3 regions of the Mucilaginibacter sp. P19 genome follow, and region 1 is predicted to be linked to each of the others. Evidence: riboswitches for the same ligand, from Rfam matches in the RefSeq annotation. Region 1 holds a riboswitch; each other region holds the start of a gene.
What was found. A riboswitch is a leader RNA that binds a small molecule or an ion and turns the genes downstream of it on or off. The one in region 1 is predicted to bind S-adenosylmethionine.
Positions count from the first base shown of each region.

Region 2: linked by a shared signal. The riboswitch ahead of ACQ86K_RS06375 (TlpA disulfide reductase family protein) and the one ahead of metH (methionine synthase) in region 1 are both predicted to bind S-adenosylmethionine.
Region 3: linked by a shared signal. The riboswitch ahead of ACQ86K_RS13985 (O-acetylhomoserine aminocarboxypropyltransferase/cysteine synthase family protein) and the one ahead of metH (methionine synthase) in region 1 are both predicted to bind S-adenosylmethionine.

Region 1 is NZ_CP192586.1:6,597,251-6,604,336, forward strand. It holds partial or broken gene metH (methionine synthase) at 1-3,018, opposite strand, end outside; SAM riboswitch class I at 3,223-3,332, opposite strand; gene ACQ86K_RS32535 (Bax inhibitor-1/YccA family protein) at 3,465-4,196, opposite strand; gene ACQ86K_RS32540 (hypothetical protein) at 4,344-4,910, opposite strand; gene murQ (N-acetylmuramic acid 6-phosphate etherase) at 5,013-5,822, opposite strand; gene ACQ86K_RS32550 (S41 family peptidase) at 5,931-7,086, shown strand, end outside.
Region 2 is NZ_CP192586.1:1,341,584-1,348,669, forward strand. It holds gene ACQ86K_RS06345 (family 43 glycosylhydrolase) at 1-779, shown strand, start outside; gene ACQ86K_RS06350 (family 43 glycosylhydrolase) at 782-1,414, shown strand; gene ACQ86K_RS06355 (DUF6597 domain-containing transcriptional factor) at 1,614-2,243, shown strand; gene ACQ86K_RS06360 (helix-turn-helix domain-containing protein) at 2,171-2,428, shown strand; gene ACQ86K_RS06365 (YybH family protein) at 2,500-2,880, shown strand; gene ACQ86K_RS06370 (isocitrate lyase/PEP mutase family protein) at 3,082-3,870, shown strand; SAM riboswitch class I at 4,174-4,287, shown strand; gene ACQ86K_RS06375 (TlpA disulfide reductase family protein) at 4,409-4,978, shown strand; gene ACQ86K_RS06380 (SusC/RagA family TonB-linked outer membrane protein) at 5,314-7,086, shown strand, end outside.
Region 3 is NZ_CP192586.1:2,886,079-2,893,164, forward strand. It holds gene ACQ86K_RS13980 (trans-sulfuration enzyme family protein) at 84-1,199, shown strand; SAM riboswitch class I at 1,426-1,536, shown strand; gene ACQ86K_RS13985 (O-acetylhomoserine aminocarboxypropyltransferase/cysteine synthase family protein) at 1,783-3,102, shown strand; gene ACQ86K_RS13990 (homoserine O-acetyltransferase family protein) at 3,193-4,248, shown strand; gene ACQ86K_RS13995 (homoserine dehydrogenase) at 4,248-5,483, shown strand; partial or broken gene clpB (ATP-dependent chaperone ClpB) at 5,558-7,086, opposite strand, start outside.

The sequences.
Region 1 (7,086 bases):
CACCTTTTGCGGTGAACAGTTTCTGGTCAACAATACGTTTCATCAATACCTGCGCATCATCAAATAGTTTTTTGGCTTCAACGCCTACAAACTTATCGTCAAAGATCTTCGGATAGCTGCCGCGAAGTTCCCAGGTATGGAAAAACGGCGTCCAGTCGATATAAGGCAGCAACTCTTCCAGCGGGAAATTCTCAAATACTTTGGTGCCTGTAAACGCGGGTTTCGGCGCCACATCGCCATCCAGGCTAATCTGGAATTTACCGGCACGGGCTTCTTCGATAGTTACAAAACGCTTGTCCGATTTTTTGTTGGCATGTGCCTCGCGGGCTTTGGCATATTCATCCTTAATGCCCTGGATATAGGCATCCCGGTTGTCCTTGCTCATTAGATTGCTGCAAACGGTAACGCTGCGCGAAGCATCCAAAACGTGAATGGCAGCCCCGGAGTATTGCGGCGCTACTTTTACGGCAGCGTGAATGCGCGACGTTGTAGCACCACCAATGATTAGCGGAATGGTAAAACCTTCGCGTTCCATTTCCTTGGCAAAGTGCACCATTTCATCAAGCGATGGGGTGATTAAACCACTTAACCCAATGATATCAACGTTTTGCTTTTTAGCCTCTTCAATAATGCGTTGCGCGGGCACCATCACCCCAAGGTCAATCACCTCAAAGTTGTTACAAGCCAGCACTACGCCAACTATATTTTTGCCGATATCATGTACATCGCCTTTTACGGTGGCCATTAACACCTTGCCGGCGTTGGCGCGCTGATCGGCATTTACGTTGTTCTTTTTTCTTCCTCAATAAAAGGCAGTAGGTAAGCCACAGCCTTTTTCATTACACGGGCTGATTTTACCACTTGTGGTAAAAACATTTTACCGGCACCGAACAAGTCGCCTACGATATTCATACCGTCCATCAACGGACCTTCAATAACCTCAAGGGGTTTGCTGTAGGCCTGGCGGGCTTCCTCCACATCGTCGTCAAGGTATTCAACAATGCCTTTTACCAGCGAGTGGGAGAGGCGCTCCTGAACGGTGCCTTTGCGCCATTCTTCGTCGCGTACTACTTCTTTGCCTTTACTTTTGATGGTGTCGGCAAACTCAACCAGGCGCTCGGTAGCATCCGGGCGGCGGTTAAGGAGTACATCTTCTACAAGCTCCAAAAGGTTTTTCGGAATTTCCTCGTAAACCTCCAGCATCCCGGCATTTACAATACCCATATCCATACCCGCTTTAATAGCATGGTACAGGAAAGCCGAGTGCATAGCCTCGCGCACGGTATTATTACCCCTGAACGAGAATGAAATATTACTCACACCGCCGCTCACTTTAGCGTGCGGCAGGTTTTGCTTGATCCAGCGGGTAGCTTCAATAAAATCAACCGCGTAATTATTATGTTCTTCCAGGCCGGTAGCAACTGTTAAGATGTTTGGGTCGAAAATAATATCCTGCGGGGGAATCCTACTTCGTTCACCAGTATATCGTATGACCGTTTACAGATCTCGATCCGGCGCTCCAGTGAATCGGCCTGACCGGTTTCGTCAAAGGCCATTACAACGGTAGCAGCGCCATAGCTTAAGATTTTCCGGGCCTGTTCCTTAAATTTTTCTTCGCCCTCTTTAAGGGAGATAGAGTTCACGATACCTTTTCCCTGTACGCATTTTAAACCAGCCTCAATCACCGTCCATTTGGATGAGTCGATCATAATAGGCAGTTTGGCAATATCCGGTTCAGAAGCAACCAGGTTCAGGAATTTTACCATCACAGCCTCCGAATCAATCATGCCCTCATCCATGTTAATATCGATGACCTGCGCGCCGCCTTCTACCTGTTGCAGAGCAACACTTAGAGCTGCCTCATAATCTTCGGCGAGGATCAATTTGGAAAACTTTGGTGAACCGGTGATATTGGTACGCTCACCCACATTAACAAAAATGCTTTCGGGTTTTATGGTAACGGATTCCAAACCGCTCAGGCGCATGTCCGGCTCAATTTCCGGAATGGGGCGGGGCGGATATTTGGCAGCCTTATCGGCAATACATTTAATATGCTCGGGCGTGGTACCGCAGCACCCACCAACTATATTAACCAGGCCGGCTTTGATAAAATCGTCAACCTGATGAGCGGTTTCATGCGGAGTTTCATCGTATTGACCAAACTCGTTGGGTAAGCCGGCGTTTGGATAGGCCGAAATAAATACACCTGCCTTTTCAGAAAGCTCGGCAAGGTGCGGACGCATTTCCCGCGCACCCAAAGCGCAGTTTAGGCCTACTGATAGCAGGTTGGCATGGCTTATCGAGTTCCAGAAAGCTTCGACAGTTTGCCCTGAAAGGGTACGGCCTGAAGCATCGGTAATGGTTCCTGAGATCATGATCCCGCCCGAATTCCTGAAAGCAGGAAAATCCTTGCCTGCAGCTTTACACTCCTGCTCATAACGTTTTATGGCAAACAGGGCTGCTTTTGCATTCAGGGTATCAAATATGGTTTCAACCAATAACAGGTGCGAACCACCGTCAACCAAACCGCGTACCTGGTCATAGTAGGCCTCGGCCAGATCATCAAAGGTAACGGCGCGATATCCGGGGTCGTTAACGTCTGGCGATAAGGAAGCAGTACGGTTGGTTGGCCCGATGGCACCGGCAACAAAGCGCGGCTTTTCGGGGGTGCGCCGGGTATATCTCGTCGGCTACTTCGCGGGCAATGCGTGCACCCTCGTAGCTTAGTTCATAAGCCAGTTCTTCCAGGTGATAATCGGCAAGGGAAATTACCTGTGTGCTGAAAGTGTTAGTTTCAATGATATCCGCACCGGCATCCAGGTATTCGGCATGGATGGCTTTGATAATATCAGGGCGCGTGATATTGAGCAGGTCGTTATTGCCCTGCAGGTCGCTATGATGATCGCGAAAACGCTCGCCACGAAAATCCTTCTCCGTGAGCTGGTACCTTTGAATCATGGTACCCATTGCTCCGTCAATCACCAGGATGCGTTTCTGTAATTCTTTTCTAATGTCCATTTTTTGAGATGTGAGATATGAGATATAAGATGTGAGACCTTGGCAAAAAGTCTTTGCCAGATCCTTAAATCTTTAATCCCATATATCTGATAAAAAGACACTAAACAGGCAATTGGAAAAAGCAGATGCTATCTCAAATCTCACGTCTAATATCTCAAATCTAAATACAGCTTATCTCGAAAAGTCGGGTGTTGTTATGACTTTCGCTTATCTGTCCGGGCGCGTAATTGCCGCCTGGTAGAATGTAGCACCTTGTGAAGCACAGGTTGCTAAGACATCGCAGGGTCTAATCCCTCCGTCTTTCTCCATAAGCACTGCAAAGTTGCGCAATAAAGTTATCATTTGCAAGTGTATAACGTACGCTAAATATCATAGCTAAGCCACATTGTTAAACAAAAAAGCCGCCTTTTGCGGAGGCAGCTTTATGATTGAATTTCTTAATGAGATTATCTTCTTCTGCCGAATAAACGGAGGATCATCAGGAAAAGGTTGATAAAATCAAGATACAAAGTTAAACCGCCTAAAAGGGCCATTTTGCTTGTTGATGACGTGCCATATTCAAGACCGGCTCCTATGCGTTTTAGTTTTTGAACGTCGTAAGCTGTTAGTCCAACAAATACGGCGATGCCAACATAGCTAATGATGTATTCTAACTGGGAGCTATGCATAAACATATTAAATAATGATGCCACAATAATACCAATGAGCCCCATCATCATAATCGATCCAAATTTGGTCAGATCTGTGTTGGTGGTATACCCGGCTACAGCCATTATACCGAAAACAACTGAGGTTGTAATAAATACGCCAAGTACCGAACTTTCTGTAAATACTCTTAGTATATAGCTTAAGCTAATGCCCATAACTGCAGAAAATGCAATGAATAGCAATGCTGCAACACCGTATGATAAACGGTTAAAGCCAAATGATATAATTAGTACGAAAGCGAGCGGTGCAAACATTACAATAGTACCTAAGCCAGTATTGCCACCTGTTGCCGGGTCCCTAAGCATTTCATATAATGCCTGGTTGCCTGAAAATATGAACGCGCATAAAGCCGAAAGGCCCAGTGCGACAAACATCCACATAAATACATTAGCTATGAATTTGCGGGATGCATCCTGTTCATTTAATTGTATTACGTTTTTATAAACGTATTCGGGATCTTTAAATTCCATTTTGTGTTAAAAATTATAGTACGAATATATAAATAAAAGGTGAATGCAGCATGAAGAAAGGTGCAAGACTATTAGAGTCAAGAGGCAAGAAGAAGTCTGGCTACCTGTTGGCGCTTTCCTGGCTCTTGACTTCTTGAATCTTGATTCTCAATTCAATCTCCTCATCAACTGCTCCTCCACTTTTTTGAAAACCTGTATGGGTTTCAGGGTACGCCAGCCAATGCTATCGAGTTCGCCGCCAAAATTGATGTAATAGTCGATATTGCTGTGTTTAAATTCGTCTATCACGTGTTCGCGGAAGTTGATGCCTGCTATCCAGCCGTCCTCTACATCCTGGAACCACTCTTCGTAATAGCAATCATCGCTTGAATGAAAGTTGAGTACGTTTTCGCCGATCAGGATAAAATGAGTGATGCCATTATCTATCATCAGGTCGAGCAGCTCACGCTTCAGCATCATAATGTCGTTATTGATGGCATCATTCCATTCACCTATCAGCTCAATAATTGTGTAGCCTTTATCATAATCGGCAAAAAGCACTTTTAAATAAAGGGTATTGGAGCCGAATGAGTCCCATTGCGGGTGCAGCAGGTAATTGTATACCTGCTTGTCAAATTCAAATTCGCTGTATTCTGTCGCATAAAAAGGCGAAAACTCATCTTCCGATGCCACGTAATCGTCTCTCCAGCGGTAATATGGTTCAATATCGTGCATGTTTTTGATTTCAAATTGTCTGAACCCGAATTTTTTGAATTTGAGAATTTATCGAATACAAGCATCTTCAAATTTCCAAATCAACACATCTTCAAATTCAGTTTATTTTTTTAAATAATGATCAACAGCGCTTCGTACGCTGCCGTATTGTTTCAGTAACCCGGCTGCTTCCTCTTCGTTCAGCCCGGTTTCGTCCATTACCATGCGGGTGCCCCTGTTCACCAATTTGTGGTTGCTTAACTGCATGTCAACCATTCTGTTCCCTTTTACACGGCCAAGCTGGATCATGACACTTGTGCTCAGCATATTTAAAACTAATTTTTGTGCGGTACCGGCCTTCATGCGGGTCGACCCGGTTAAAAACTCAGGGCCTGTTACTACTTCAACCGGGTACTGCGCCACAGCCGCTACCGGGCTGCCGCTGTTACAAACAATACAGCCGGTAACTAAATTATGCTCATTAGCCGTTTTTAAGCCGCCGATCACATACGGTGTAGTGCCCGAAGCGGCTATGCCAACAACTACGTCTTTATCATTAATGTCGAAAGCTTCCAGATCTTTCCAGGCCTGTATAGCATCGTCTTCAGCAAATTCAACAGCTTTGCGGATCGCGCCATCGCCGCCTGCTATCAAGCCCACCACCATATCAAACGGAACGCCGAATGTCGGCGGGCATTCTGATGCATCAACCACGCCTAAACGGCCACTGGTGCCGGCGCCTATGTAAAATAAACGTCCGCCGTTTTTCATCCTTTCTGCGGTGATAGTTGCCAGGGCTTCTATCTGTGGCAATGCCTTTTCCACTGCCAGCGGAACCGTTTTATCCTCGTTATTAATGTTTTCTAAAATTTCCCTTACGGTCTGTTTTTCGAGGTTTTTGTAGTGCGATTCCCTTTCGGTAGTGGTTTCCATTGCTTATTTTCAAATAATTTATAACAAAATTCGGTAAAAATCATCAAATGCAAGGGTGCGGGTAAAAATTATTGACCCTGCAATTGTTAACTTTGTGTGTAATAAGTTATGAAGAGGACCGCGGGTGTAATTTTCCGGACAATAATCCTGCTGCTGGTAGGGGTGATGATAGGCCAGGTGCTTAACAAGGATTTTGCCGCGCGTAACCTTGGCTTCTCCTTTGTGAGTAATAGTAAAATAGCAAAGGTGCTGCAACTGGTTGACCGCAACTATGTTGACAGCGTTAATATCGATAGTATTGAAGGTGTATCGGTAAATAACCTGCTTCAAAACCTTGATCCGCATTCGCTTTATTTACCGCAGCAGCAGGCGCAATCCATTAATGAACGGTTAGACGGTGGTTTTAACGGTATTGGTATCGAATACCAGTTACTGCGTGATACGCTGATCATTACGCAGGTTTATGCCGGCGGTCCGGCCGAAAAAGCAGGCTTACTGGTGGGCAGTAAGGTGATCAATGTTGACGATAAAAAATTTTCGGGGAGCAAGCTAACAGCCTCCCGGATAAATGGTGTTTTCAGGGGTGAAAAGGATGCAGAAATAAAACTGAGTGTTGTGCCTCCGCTGAGCAAAGATTTAAAAATACTTATGGTTAAACGGGGACATGTTGACCTAAGCAGCGTTGATGCCGTCTATATGGCCGATGCTAACACCGGCTATATCAAGATCAGTAAGTTTTCGGCCACTACCGACCTCGATTTCAGAAAGGCGTTAACGGCGCTAAAAGTTGACGGTATGAATAAATTGCTACTCGACCTGAGAGGCAATGGCGGTGGCTACCTTAACGCTGCTACATCATTAGCCGATGAGTTTTTAGCCGATGGAAAGCTGATAGTTTATACTAAAGGTATCCACGAGCCCCGCACTGATTACTTTGCCACCGATTCGGGCATGTTTCAGAAAGGGAAACTTACCGTGCTTATTGATGAATATTCGGCCTCGGCCAGTGAGATTTTAGCAGGGGCCCTGCAGGACCTTGACAGGGCTACTATTGTTGGTCGACGATCATTTGGTAAAGGTTTGGTACAGCAGCAGTTTGCTTTTGACGATGGTTCAGCAGTGAATTTAACAGTGGCCAGGTACTATACCCCTTCGGGCCGCTCTATCCAGAAATCATACAAAAACGGGGTTGACAGTTATCGCAATGAACTTGCCCAGCGTATGCAAAAAGGCGAACTTTTTCAGAACAAAGCAACCTTAATGA
Region 2 (7,086 bases), 1.5 Mb from region 1:
CCAAAGACCCGGTAGAAGGGGCAGGTACTTTTAAATTAAACGATGGTAGCGGTTATATTTTGATGTATGATATGTATACCCAGGGTAAATACCAGTTTACCAGGACAACCGATCTCGAAAACTTTAAACTGATTGACGATGAGGTATCCATGAATTTTCATCCGCGCCATGGTACAGTGATGCCAATAACTTCAAAGGAAGGGGCGGCATTAACTGCGAAATGGGAAACGCCTGAAGATGTCATACTTGCGCCGTTAAACAAGCAGATTAAAACCATCAATATCGTTTTAGATACGGCGAACCATAAAGTTCACCTGCCTGTAATACCGGGTACTAATTTAAAATCATTTGATCCCCGGTTTACCTTGTTCCCCGGCGTTACTATCAGCCCTATAAGGCCGCAGGATTTTACCAAAGGCCCGGTTAAATATTCGGTAACCATTGCAGGTAAAAAAACGCAGGTTTTTGAGGTTACTGCCCAGGAAACCCATAACCCGGCTATTGCTGGATACTATGCCGATCCGGAGATCCTCTACGCCGAAAAAACAGGCAAATTCTATATTTATCCTACCAGCGACGGCTTTGATGGTTGGTCGGGCAAGTATTTTAAGGCCTTTTCTTCGGATGATATGGTTAGCTGGAAAGACGAGGGTAAGATTCTTGATTTACCGCAGGACGTGAGCTGGGCTAAAAAGAATGCCTGGGCCCCTTGTATCATCGAAAAAAGGTGGGAAACGAGTATAAATACTTCTACTATTTCGCAGCTGCACAAAAAATAGGGGTGGCAACAGCAAATGATCCGACGGGGCCATTTACCGATTCGGGCAAGCCTTTGGTGGCACAATTGCCTGAAGGTGTTAAAGGCGGACAGCAGATTGATGCTGATGTTTTTGCCGATCCGCAAACAGGCAAAAACTATTTGTACTGGGGAAATGGTTATATGGCTGTAGCCGAGTTAAACGATGATATGATTTCGTTAAAGCCAGGCACCACCAAAATCCTTACACCTTACGCTCATTATAACGAAGGCACCTATGTGTTTTACCGCAACGGTACGTACTACTTCATGTGGTCTGAAAATGATACCAGGAGCCCTAATTATAGCGTGCATTATGGCACTTCTAAATCTCCATTGGGGCCAATCGAGATTCCTCAGCAAAATACGGTTATTGCCAAAAATGCTGCTAAAGGCGTTTACGGAACCGGCCATAACTCAGTTATCCAGATCCCGGGTACAGATGAATGGTATATTGTTTATCACCGGTTCAATTATCCTAAAGGCATTACCATGGGCGATGCCGCAGGCTACAACCGCGAGGTTTGTATTGATAAAATGGAATTTGACGATAAAGGGTTGATTAAACAGGTTACGCCTACACATGAAGGCATTAAACCTGTACATGTGAAAAAGTAAACGCGGGTTATTGAATGATAATATGGCTGCCATGTGAACGAGTTGAAGGTTCACATGGCAGCTTTTGTTTTATATAAAATCTATGCAAATTAGTTAAACAGATATTGCCTTTAAGCTTTATGCCTTCCGCTTTAAGCTACTAAAAATATGTTCCGTTTTTTACAATTTGGGAACTTCGTTGTATCCTATATTTGTAATCATGGTTTTCAAAGAGCTGCTTCCGGAGCCAAGGCTACAGCCTTACATTAAGTGCTTCTATCTGTATGAATCAGATTCGGACAGAAGCTATGATGATATCGTGTTTCCGAGCGGGACCATGGAAGTGATCTTTAACCTCGGTGCCGGAAACTGGAGATCAAAGAAAGGCGATACATTTTTTACCACTCCTCCTGTAGAGCTCTGGGGGCAGATCACTAAACCCTTAGCAATACAATCGGTAGGGCGAAATATCATGCTGGGCTTCCGCTTTTACCCGCACTCGGCAGCTTATTTTTTTGATGAAAATGTATCGGAATTTAACAACGAAATTGTTGATGCCACGCACGTATTCGGACCTAAATTAAGAACGCTTTATTTAAAATTATTGGAGACCGCCAACCTGAATGCGAAGGTGTCCATGATTGAAGATTATTTGTGGGGCCGTTTATCGGCATCCGAAAAAAGCATTCGAAGATCAAATTTATCGGGGATATCGTCAGTAATCTTAAAAAGAATTACAGCGGCGATAATATCCTGTCCATTTCCAGCCGTTATAACATTTCCTCACGGCACCTTAATACCCTTTTTTCGCAGTATACAGGTTTACCGCCAAAATTATTTTACAAAATAAACCGCTTTCAGCATAGCCTTAGCCTGGTTAGCGCTAATGAAGAAAAGCTAACGAATGTAGCCTACAGCGCCGGTTATTTTGACCAGGCACATTTTATAAAGGAATTCAAGCTTTTTACAGGTTTTACACCTAACTCATTTGCTGCTCAGGCGTCGCCTATAAACCAGGCCCTGGCGGGTAGTTAATACTCTTCCGTTTTATACAATTTTGGGCTATTCGAGCTACATAGTTTTGCTGATATAAAAAAAACAACAAAATGAAATCAGCAAAAACACCACAGGAAGTGCACGCAGTACTTGCGGCCGCTTTTAACACCAAAGATGTAAATGTAGTTATGAATGTGTATGATGCCAACGGTATTATTTTTCCGGAACCGGGAAAAGAAGTATCAGGCAGGACCCAGTTTGAAGAGGCTGTTAAAAGCATCTGCGCTGTGCCCGGAGTAATGGAAATCAAAACAGTTTACTGTCTGCAATCAGGCGATGTAGCGGTCGGCCGATCGGAGTGGAGCATTACCGACAATGGCAAAACACAGATTGCCGCAAAAGGGATAGAGTTAATGAAACAACAATCCGACGGCAGCTGGAAAATTGTCATCGATCACGCATTCGGAGCCGAAGCTAATCTCGTAGCCTGATTTAAATTCAGAAACAATAATGGCCGGTTTACCCGGCCATTATTGTTTCACCTTTCACCTTTCACCTTTCACCTTTCACCTTTCACCTTTCACCTTTCACCTTTCACCTTTCACCTTTCACCTTTCACTAATCTCTTCCGTTTTATACAATTTTTAGAAAAATGCTCAAGCTAATTTTGAGCATAAAATAAACACAAAAACATGAAAAATAGATTCAATGAATTTTTAGCGCTGCATCATAAAACCGAACCTTTGCAGATTGGCAATGTATGGAACGCTCAAAGCGCGCAGGTTTATGATAAGTTAAACTTTGAGGCAATTGGCACGTCAAGTGCCGCTGTAGCAAGCTCATTAGGCTTTGCAGATGGCGAAGAAATGAGTTTTGATGATTACCTGTTTGTAATCAAAAGGATAGCGGCAACATCATCGGCCATGTTAACTGTGGACCTGGAGGGAGGTTATGGTGATACAGCGGAAGTAATCTGCGATAATATCACAAAGCTATATGATATCGGCGTTGTGGGTATTAATATAGAGGATTCGATAGTGATGGATGGCAAGCGAAGTATCGTTGATGCAAATGAGTTTGCCATGAAGCTTAAACAGATCACCGAACTGTTGGCTAAAGTAGGTGTACAGGTGTTTATAAATGTGAGAGCCGATTCCTTCCTGCTTGGTTTACCTAACGCGTTGGAAGATGCTTTAACCCGCACTAAGCTTTACCAGGATACAGGTGTGCATGGTTTGTTTTTTCCCTGTATCACCCAAACAACAGATATTGAACAAATAACAGCCTTATCGCGCCTTCCGGTTAGCGTAATGTGCATGCCCGGACTTCCGGATTTTAAAGCGTTACAAAATGCCGGTGTTAAAAGGATCAGTGCAGGTCCGTTTTTAAACATGAACATTTACCGGTCACTGGAAAATTTGATCGAAAAAATAACAACCGAAAATAGCTTTGCAGCCCTTTTTAACGGGACTGCCAGTTAACAGGCGAATAAAAGTGCTAAATAATTAAAAAGCTAATTGTCTTGTTTTATCTTATTATAAGGTAGTTTAATAATCTGCAAAACAAGTTTAGGTTAAAGTCCCGGCAGCGAACGTTAGGGACTTTTGTTGTTATGGAATTTATCTTCAAAAAGTTTCAGCTAATCCAATCAGTAAACAAATTCTGTAAATAAGCCTGCAGAACTTTAAAGTGTTAATTCATTTTATTGCAATAATTATATAAAGTCTATGGTTTTAGTAGAATTTATATATATTTGCATCGTCAAATCGGTTCTTTGAATATTTTAATTATCAAGAAAGACTGAGGGAAAGGCCCTGTGATGTCTTAGCAACCTGTAAGCCCACTGTTATAAAGGTGCTAATTCCTGTCTGCCCAAAATAGGGTAGAAAAGATAATGTAATACGCTATGGCCTTGTATAGTGCAAGGTGTTGTATACTTCTTTTCCCTCTTCATTTTTCTTGCTAATTAAAATATTGAAAATATCACCGGGATGATATTACGGTTTAACCTGTATAGCAATGAACATTAAACAATTACTTTTTACCTGTTTGCTTTTCATAACAACATTGCCGGCTGTTGCGCAGACCACCAAGGCAATTGATCCGACAGCTGACGACCGCGGTTATATCATAAAAACCGGTGATCTTGCTCCTGCCGATTTTGAGCTCGTATTGACCAATGGTACAAAAACTTCTTTAACGAAGTTGCGTGGTAAGGTGGTTATCCTGCAGTTTACCGCAAGCTGGTGCAGCGTATGCAGAGAAGAAATGCCGCATTTGGAAAAAGAGATCTGGCAGACTTATAAAGATAAAGGCCTTGTTTTAATAGGCGTTGACCGCGATGAACCGCTCAACAAAGTAAAAAGTTTTCACCAGGTCATGAATATAAGCTATCCGTTGGCACTCGATCCTGGTGCTGAGATTTTTGGCCGGTTTGCCAGCAAAAAGAGCGGTGTTACCCGCAATGTGGTTATCGATCGGGATGGGAAAATTGTTTACCTCACCCGCTTGTACGATAAACAGGAATTTGCATCCATGTTAAAAGCTGTGGACGCTTTGGTAAACAACAAAACAGCGTCTATCAATTAAAAAGAATCTATCAGTACTTATTTAATACCCGTTTTATGAAAACAGAATCTACTTTTTTACACAAGAAAACTTTCGTTTCGGAAAGCCAGTCAATCTGCAAATCCTTCTGTCTCAATATGCAAAGCATGCATTGTTGCTGTTAATCATTTACAGCATGCATGGTGTTTAAATGCGGGCTTGCTGCAGCTTGTCTTAGCTTAATAATTACCATCCCCTAATCAATTCTTTACAGTTACGATAGGCTTATGAGCCGGGCAAATTATGCCCGCTAAGGCGATAGCCATGTCTTTTGTACTGGTAAAGGCATCAAAAATTAATCTCAATTATTAATTATCATGTTAAAAATTTACAAGCTATTACTGGCAATTATATTGCCTTTTATTCTCGTCCAGACGGTTGCGGGGCAATCCGTTAAAATTAGCGGAGTGGTAACCGCCAAATCCGATGGGTTGCCGTTGCCGGGCGTTAGCGTATCTGTTAAAGGTAAAACCACGGGTGCACAAACCAATGTTGATGGTAAGTTTATCATCAACGCCAATGTTAATGATGTGCTTAGGGTTAGCTACATTGGCTTTACAACCCAGGAGATCCCGATTACGCAAGGAATAACTACCTTAAACGTGGTTTTGGTTGAAGCACCAAATTCTCTGAATGAGGTAGTGATAACGGCCCTCAATATCTCAAAGGATAAAAAATCGCTTGGATATGCAGTACAAGGGCTTAAATCGAAAGATATCTCTGAAGCTAAGGAAACCAATTTTGTTAACGCGCTCACAGGTAAAATTGCCGGTGTGCAGGTTACCAACAGCCAGGGCGATATGGGCTCATCCCGTATCATTATCCGTGGAGAAACGTCTATCTCACGGGAAAATCAACCTTTATTTGTAGTTGACGGGGTTATTGTTGATAATAGCCAGTTTTTGGGCACTAATGGTTCAAGAGATTTCTCCAATGCCATTTCTGATTTAAATTCTGAAGACATTGAATCGGTAAGTGTATTGAAAGGCCCGAATGCAGCTGCGCTTTATGGTTCACGTGCAGCCGCGGGTGTTATCCTCATCCGCACTAAAACAGGCAAAGGGGCAAAAGGATTAGGTGTTACTATAAACTCCAATACCAGCTTTTCAAACGTACAGGTATTGCCCGAATATCAAAATCAATATGGTCAAGGCTCAAATGGGAAATTCAGCTATGTAGATGGTAAAGGCGGCGGCGTTAACGATGGTGTTGACGAAAGCTGGGGCCCTGCTTTGGATGGTTCACTGATTCCACAGTTTTATTCAAATGGGCAGGCCGTACCTTTCGTGGCACACCCCGACAACGTAAAAGATTTTTTTAAAACCGGTGTAACACTCAATAATGGCATTGCTATTGCGAGCAGCAGCGATAAAAGCGATTTCAGGTTATCCTATAATAACCTGCACCAAACCGGTATTGTACCCAATACCTCACAAGGCCGTAACTCTTTTGCTTTAAACTCAAGCTATCGTATCAACAATAAATTGACCGTTAATACAATTGTTGATTACAGTAAAGATGATGCTGATAACCTGCCTGGTGCATATGGAAAACGTGCAACCAGCACCATGCTGCAGTTTACCTGGTTTGGCCGCCAGGTTGATATCAACAGGCTTAAAAATTACAAGGATGCCAATGGTAATACCTTTAACTGGAATAATAGTTACTATAGCAACCCATACTGGCTGGCTTATGAAAACACAGTAGACCAACACAAAAATCACCTGATAGGTAGTATCGAGCTGAATTACAAAATCATTGACGGTCTATCAGCAAACTTCCGTACCGGTACCGATTATTATAATGACCGGCGTAAGATTAAAGTAGCCTACGGCACCAATGGAACACCGTTTGGCTCATACGAAGAGGATGCTTACAGCGTAAACGAAAATAACACCGAAGCCAGGTTGCAATACACTAAAAAGCTGAATAACGATTTTTCGCTTGATGTATTTGGTGGTGGTAACATAGCTGTGAGGACGACCGAAAATAATGATCAGTTGGCTCCGAAACTTGCAGTTGCTGGCTTGTACACGCTGAGCAACTCCCGCGATCCACTGGTCTCTACAAATTACTATGGGAAACTTAAA
Region 3 (7,086 bases), 3.0 Mb from region 1:
TAAACCTATTCGGCAAAAAATATAAAAACGCTACAGCTAATAACAAATATTCTTGTTTATTTTGGGCGATAACACATTATGCCATGAAAATTGAAACTATAGCCATACACGCCGGTAACCATGTTGATGAAGCAACAAGGGCCGTTATACAACCCATTATTATGTCAACCACGTTTGAGCGCGGTGAGGATGGCGGTTTTCCGGCAGGTTATATTTACAGTCGCTCATCGAACCCCAATCGTCACGCATTGGAGCATGTGCTGGCCAAGTTAGAGGGAGGTGTTGAAGCAGCTTCCTTTTCATCAGGTAATGCGGCCGGGATGTCGGTATTTCAATCATTGGAGCCTGGCACGCACATTATCGCTCCTGATGATATGTATCATGGCTTACGTAATCAGCTTAAAACCCTTTTTGCCGGCATCCTTACCTTCGATTTTATTGATGTAAACGATACCGGGGTTTTACAACAGCACATCAAGCCCGAAACAGGTTTGATCTGGATAGAAACACCATCGAACCCCCTGCTTAAAATAACCGATATTAAAAGGGTGGTTGCTATTGCCAAAGCAAAAGGCATTAAAGTTTTGTGCGATAATACATTTGCCACCCCTATGTGCCAGCGACCAATTGAGCTGGGCGCGGATATGGTTATGCACTCAGCCACTAAATATTTTGGCGGACACAGCGACCTGATGGGCGGCGTTTTGATTACTGCAGAGAACAACGATTGGTGGATAAAAATTCGCCAGGTGCAGGAAATGGGCGGCGCTATCCCCTCGCCTATGGATTGTTATTACCTGGTACGCAGCATCAAAACCCTGCCATATCGCGTAAAGGGCCATGTACAAAACGCTCAATTACTTGCCGAATATCTTGAACAGCACCCTCATGTTGAACAGGTAATGTATCCCGGTTTACCATCGCATCCACAGCATGATATAGCTAAAGATCAGATGCTGGCTTTTGGCGGTATGTTATCCTTTACTATTAAAGGCGATGAGAATGACACGCATAACATTATTAATAAGCTTAAATTGTTCATCAAAGCTACCAGCCTTGGTGGTGTTGAAAGCCTAATAGAACACCGCGCTACTGTTGAAGGGCCGGATACCAAAACACCACGAAACCTGCTAAGGGTTTCCGTTGGATTGGAGCATATCGATGATTTAATAGCTGATATGGAGCAGGCCCTTGCTTAGGCCTTTTAAGGTAAATAAGGTAAAAGGATAAAGGTTAAAGGCGAAAGGTAGCTGCATTTGTCTAAGCTTAAAATTGTTCTCGAATGAACCTTTTGCCTTTGGCCTTTTACGTTTAACCTTAAAAAGAAATAAAATTTGGTATATTACCTCACAATCCCTTATATTCGCAACATTATTTGGTAGTGATACCAACGTCGATCAATCCTCCGCACATAGTTCGGGTGTTGATTTATAAAGAAGCGGCGAGAGATCAGGCTCAATGACCCGCTGGCAACCCTTCAATGTTGAAGAAGGTGCCAATTCCTGTCCCGGCAAATAACACCGGGGAATATAAATTTATAACCATGAAAAGTTTAATTAAATTTACGCAACGCAACACTTTTTACACCGCAAACGGTAACATACAACGTATTAGCTCCCCTATTGGCTGTATTTGTATGTGTTGCTGCTGTTGATGCTTAGCAAGCTCCTGTTTTTCATTCTCTGAAAAAAGCGTGTTTTTAAACCGGTTGTTTTTAAACCGGCTTTCCAAATTCATCTAAACATTCAAAATCTAAATTAAACACATTAAAAAATTACAACTATGTCTGCCTTAAAATTCGAAACCTTACAATTGCATGCCGGCCAGGAAGTTGATCCAACAACAGGTTCACGCGCTGTGCCCATTTATCAAACTACTTCATACGTATTCAACAGCGCCGAACATGGCGCAAATTTATTTGCATTAAAGGAGTTTGGTAATATCTATACCCGCATTATGAACCCTACTACCGATGTGTTTGAAAAACGCATCGCGGCGTTAGAGGGCGGTGTAGCTGCGCTGGCAACAGCCTCTGGCCAGGCATCCCAATTCCTTGCCCTTAATAATATTTTACAGGTTGGCGATAACTTTGTTACTTCACCTTTCCTATATGGCGGTACTTACAATCAGTTTAAAGTAGCTTTCAAACGCCTGGGTATCGAAGTACGCTTTGCCAAAGATGATACTGCGGCCAGTATCGAGGCGCTTATTGATGATAAAACAAAGGCCATTTTCCTGGAAACCATTGGTAACCCGGGCTTTACCATTGCCGATTTTGAAAAGGTGAGCGAAGTTGCCAAAAGACATGACCTGCCATTAATTGTTGATAATACTTTCGGTGCCGGTGGTTACCTCTTCCGCCCTATTGAACATGGCGCTGATGTGGTTGTTGAGTCAACAACCAAATGGATTGGCGGACATGGTACCAGTATTGGCGGCGTCATTATTGATGCAGGCAATTACAATTGGGGTAACGGTAAGTTTCCGCAATTCACTGAACCATCTGAGGGGTACCACGGGTTGATATTTAACGATGTATTTGGCATTGGAGGCCCGTTTGGCAATATCCAGTTTATTATCCGCGCCCGTGTTGAGGGATTAAGGGATTTCGGCCCGTCGCAAGCTCCGTTCAATTCATGGTTGAATATCCAGGGACTTGAAACACTTTCTCTGCGTGTGCAACGTCACGTTGATAATGCCCTGCAACTGGCCAAATGGCTGGAGCAGCACCCACAGGTGGCAAGTGTAAATTACCCGGGACTGGAATCATCGCCATATCATGAGCTGGCTAAAAAATATTTAAAGAATGGTTTCGGTGGCGTATTGTCATTCGAGATTAAGGGGAGTAAAGAGCAGGCTAGCAGATTGATCAACAACCTGAAACTGGTTAGTCATTTAGCCAATGTGGGCGATGCAAAAACGCTCATCATACAACCATCAGCAACAACACATCAGCAATTATCTGATGAAGAGCAATTATCGGCCGGTGTTACGCCAGCTTCATTGCGAGTGGCTGTTGGTATTGAGCATATTGACGATATCAAAGCTGATTTTGAGCAGGCTTTTGCAAAAATCAAGCAAGGTGAGGGTGAGTTAGTTTAATAATGTATAGTTTTTTTAAGTGATATAGTAAACGTTATTGCAGGTTGCAGCCGGAAATACCGGTTGCACCTGAAATAACAAAACAACAGAATGAACGCAGAGATATTTAAATACACTAATACTTTTGAATTTGAATCGGGCCGTACAATTGAAGGTTTAGAAATAGGTTTTCACACTTATGGCCGGTTAAATAAGGAGAAAAATAATGTTGTTTGGGTTTGCCATGCGCTTACTGCCAACAGCGATGTATTTGACTGGTGGAAAGGGCTTATTGGCGAGGGTTATTTTTTTAACCCGGAAGAGCATTTTATAGTTTGCGCCAATATTTTGGGTTCTCCTTACGGCACTACAAGTCCGTTGAGCATTAACCCGGTTACCGGCCAGCCATATTATCTTTCATATCCCCAGTTTACTACAAGGGATATGGTTAAAGCGCACCAGTTGCTTGCCCAGCATTTAAACATCAATAATATCAGTGTATTAATTGGAGGTTCGTTAGGTGGCCAACAGGCTATGGAATGGGCTATTATTGAGCCAGAGCGGATCAAAAATCTGATCCTGATAGCTACCAACGCCAAGCACTCGCCATGGGGCATCGCCTTTAACGAGTCGCAGCGTTTAGCTATCACAACCGACCGCACCTTTTACAGCAATACGCCCGAAGGCGGTCAGAAAGGCTTAAAAGCTGCGCGCAGTATCGCGCTTTTAAGTTATCGTACTTATAAAACTTACGGCATTACCCAACAGGAAGAAGCCGACGATGTGCAGGACAATTTCCGTTCTTCATCGTACCAAAATTACCAGGGGCAAAAGCTGGTGAACCGCTTTAACGCCTATAGTTATTGGTACCTGACCAAAGTGATGGACTCACACAATGTGGGCCGGGGCCGTCACGGTGTAGATAAAGCGTTAAGTCTCATCAAGGCAAAAACATTAGTTATTGGCATCTCGTCGGATGTTTTGTTCCCTGTTGAAGAACAGCAATACCTGTTCAGGCATATCCCAAAAGCTGCCTTTTCCGAGCTGGATTCGTTTTATGGGCACGATGGGTTTTTAATTGAAACAGAAGCATTAACAAAAATATTCACATCATTTTTTAAAACCGATGTGAAAGGAAAAATTATAGAACTGCAACGTACAGCGTAATGAGTAAAAAGTTAAATATCGGCCTCTTCGGATTTGGAGTTGTTGGCCAGGGGTTATATGATATCATCAAAACAAAGCATTTAAATATCGAGATAGTAAAATTTGCTATTAAAGACCCTAATAAAAAACGTTCTTTACCGGCACATTTATTTACTACCGACAAAGAAGAACTGCTTAATAACCCGGAGATCAATACCATTGTTGAACTGATCAATGATACCGAAGCTGCTTTTGAAATTGTTTCAAGGGCTTTAAAATCTGGAAAAAACGTAGTATCTGCCAGTAAAAAAATGATCGCCCTGCATCTGGACGAACTAATCGAAATCCAGCATCAATACGGCACATCATTATTATATGAAGGCGCTGTTTGCGGTAGTATCCCTATTATCCGCAATTTGGAAGAGTATTATGATAATGAACTACTGCATTCCATCAGCGGTATTTTCAATGGTTCATCAAACTATATCCTTTCAAAAGGCTTTATTGAAGGGCTCGATTATGATAGCGCATTGAAACAAGCCCAGGACCTGGGTTTTGCCGAAACCGACCCAACCAGTGATGTTGGTGGTTTTGACGCCAAATACAAGCTGGTTATTGCCGCAGCGCATGCTTATGGTGTAGTTGTACAGCCCGATGAGGTATTTAACCTGGGTATTCAGAACCTTGCAGCTGCCGATTTGCAATATGCCCGCGAAAAGAACCTCAAAATTAAACTGGTGCCGGTAGCCAAAGAACTTGACGACCGCAACGTTGCCCTGTTTGTATTACCTAAGTTTGTAAACGACAAAGAGTTTTTATACAACGTTGAGTATGAATATAACGGCGTAACCGTACAAGCCGCCTTTGCCGATCAGCAATTCTTTTTCGGAAAAGGCGCGGGCGGTCACCCTACCGGTTCGGCTGTACTGTCGGATATTGCCGCGTTGCGCTATAACTACCAGTATGAATACAAAAAAGCTAAAGAAAAAACAGACCTTAATTTTACCAATAACATTGAATTAACCATTTACCTGCGTTATGATGACGAGGAACTGGTTGAAGCGCTGAATTTTGAGCACATCAATGAGCGCTACTATTCAGGTAGTTATAAATTTGTGATAGGAAAAATCAATTTGCAAAATCTGATCGCTAATCAACATCGTATATTTGAGAGTAAGGCTTTCGTAGCCTTTGCCGATCAGCTTACGGGGGTCAGCTTAGCATCGGTAACTAAACAAACAGCTGAAGTTTTTTAATAGATTCTCGGTTGTTAATAAAAAAGGCTTCTCAAATTGGGAAGCCTTTTTACATTTAATTATTTTTCTACAGCTTATTTAGCTGGTTCCGTAGCTTCTTTAGCCGAGTTCAGGAACACGAACTGGTTATCAAACATATCTATTTTAATAACGCTGTCTTTATCAACTGTACCCGCCAGGATCTGTTTACTCAACTCGTTCAGGATCTTTTTCTGGATAACGCGTTTTAACGGACGTGCACCAAATTGAGGATCATAACCTAACTGGGCCAACCAATCTAAGGCTTCATCGGATGCTTCGATAGTTACACCCATTTCGGCAAGCGTTTGCTGTACCTGTTTAAACTGTAGCTTAACAATATCATGGATCTCATCACGGTTAAGTGGAGTAAACATAATAATCTCATCTATCCTGTTCAAAAACTCCGGACGGATAGTTGCCCTTAACAAATTGAACAGCTCATTCTTGGTTTTTGCTATCAGTTCATCGCGGTTTTCATCTTCCAGGTTTTGGAAGTTTTCCTGGATGATGTTGGAACCGATGTTGGAGGTCATGATGATGATGGTATTCTTAAAATTCACCACACGGCCTTTATTATCTGTTAAACGGCCATCATCCAGTACCTGCAACAAGATGTTAAATACATCAGGATGGGCTTTTTCAATTTCATCCAACAGTACCACGCTGTAAGGCTTGCGACAGAACGGCCTCGGTTAACTGCCCGCCTTCATCATACCCAACATAGCCCGGAGGCGCTCCTATCAGCCTTGAAACAGCATGGCGTTCCTGGTATTCACTCATATCTATCCTCACAAGCGCGCCTTCGTCATTAAACAGGTATTCGGCCAGGGCCTTAGCCAGCTCGGTTTTACCTACACCGGTTGTACCTAAAAATATGAACGAACCTATTGGCCTGCGTTTATCCTGCAAACCTGCGCGGCTGCGGCGGATGGCGTCACTTATTGCTTCAATAGCTTCTTCTTGTCCTGCCACACGTTTGTGCAATTCATCTTCAAGGTTGAGCAATTTCTCGCGCTCGCTCTGAATCATCTTGCTTACCGGGATTCCTGTCCAGCGGCTTACTACACCGGCAATATCATCGGCGGTAACCTCTTCTTTAAGCATACGGCTGTCGCTTTGATTTTCAAGCAGGGCAGCTTTCAGCTTTTCAACTTCGGCCTGGGCTTCAACTATAGTACCGTAGCGTAATTCGGCTACCTTACCGTAATCGCCCGCACGTTCGGCCTGTTCGGCTTCGAGCTTGTAATTTTCTATCAGCTCAACCTTAGTGTTAATGCCATCAACAAGATCTTTTTCACCTTTCCATTTGGCACGTAATGAATCGCGTTGTTGCGACAGGTTGGCTATTTCTTCACTTAGTTCGGCAACCTTACGGTCGTCCTTTTCTCGTTTGATAGCTTCACGCTCAATTTCAAGCTGCATGATGCGGCGTTCCAGTTCGTCAACCACTTCCGGTACCGAATCCATTTCCAGGCGAAGTTTTGATGCTGCCTCGTCCATCAGGTCGATAGCTTTATCCGGTAAAAACCTGTCGGAAATATAGCGTTGTGACATTTCGACAGAGGCGATGATCGCTTCGTCT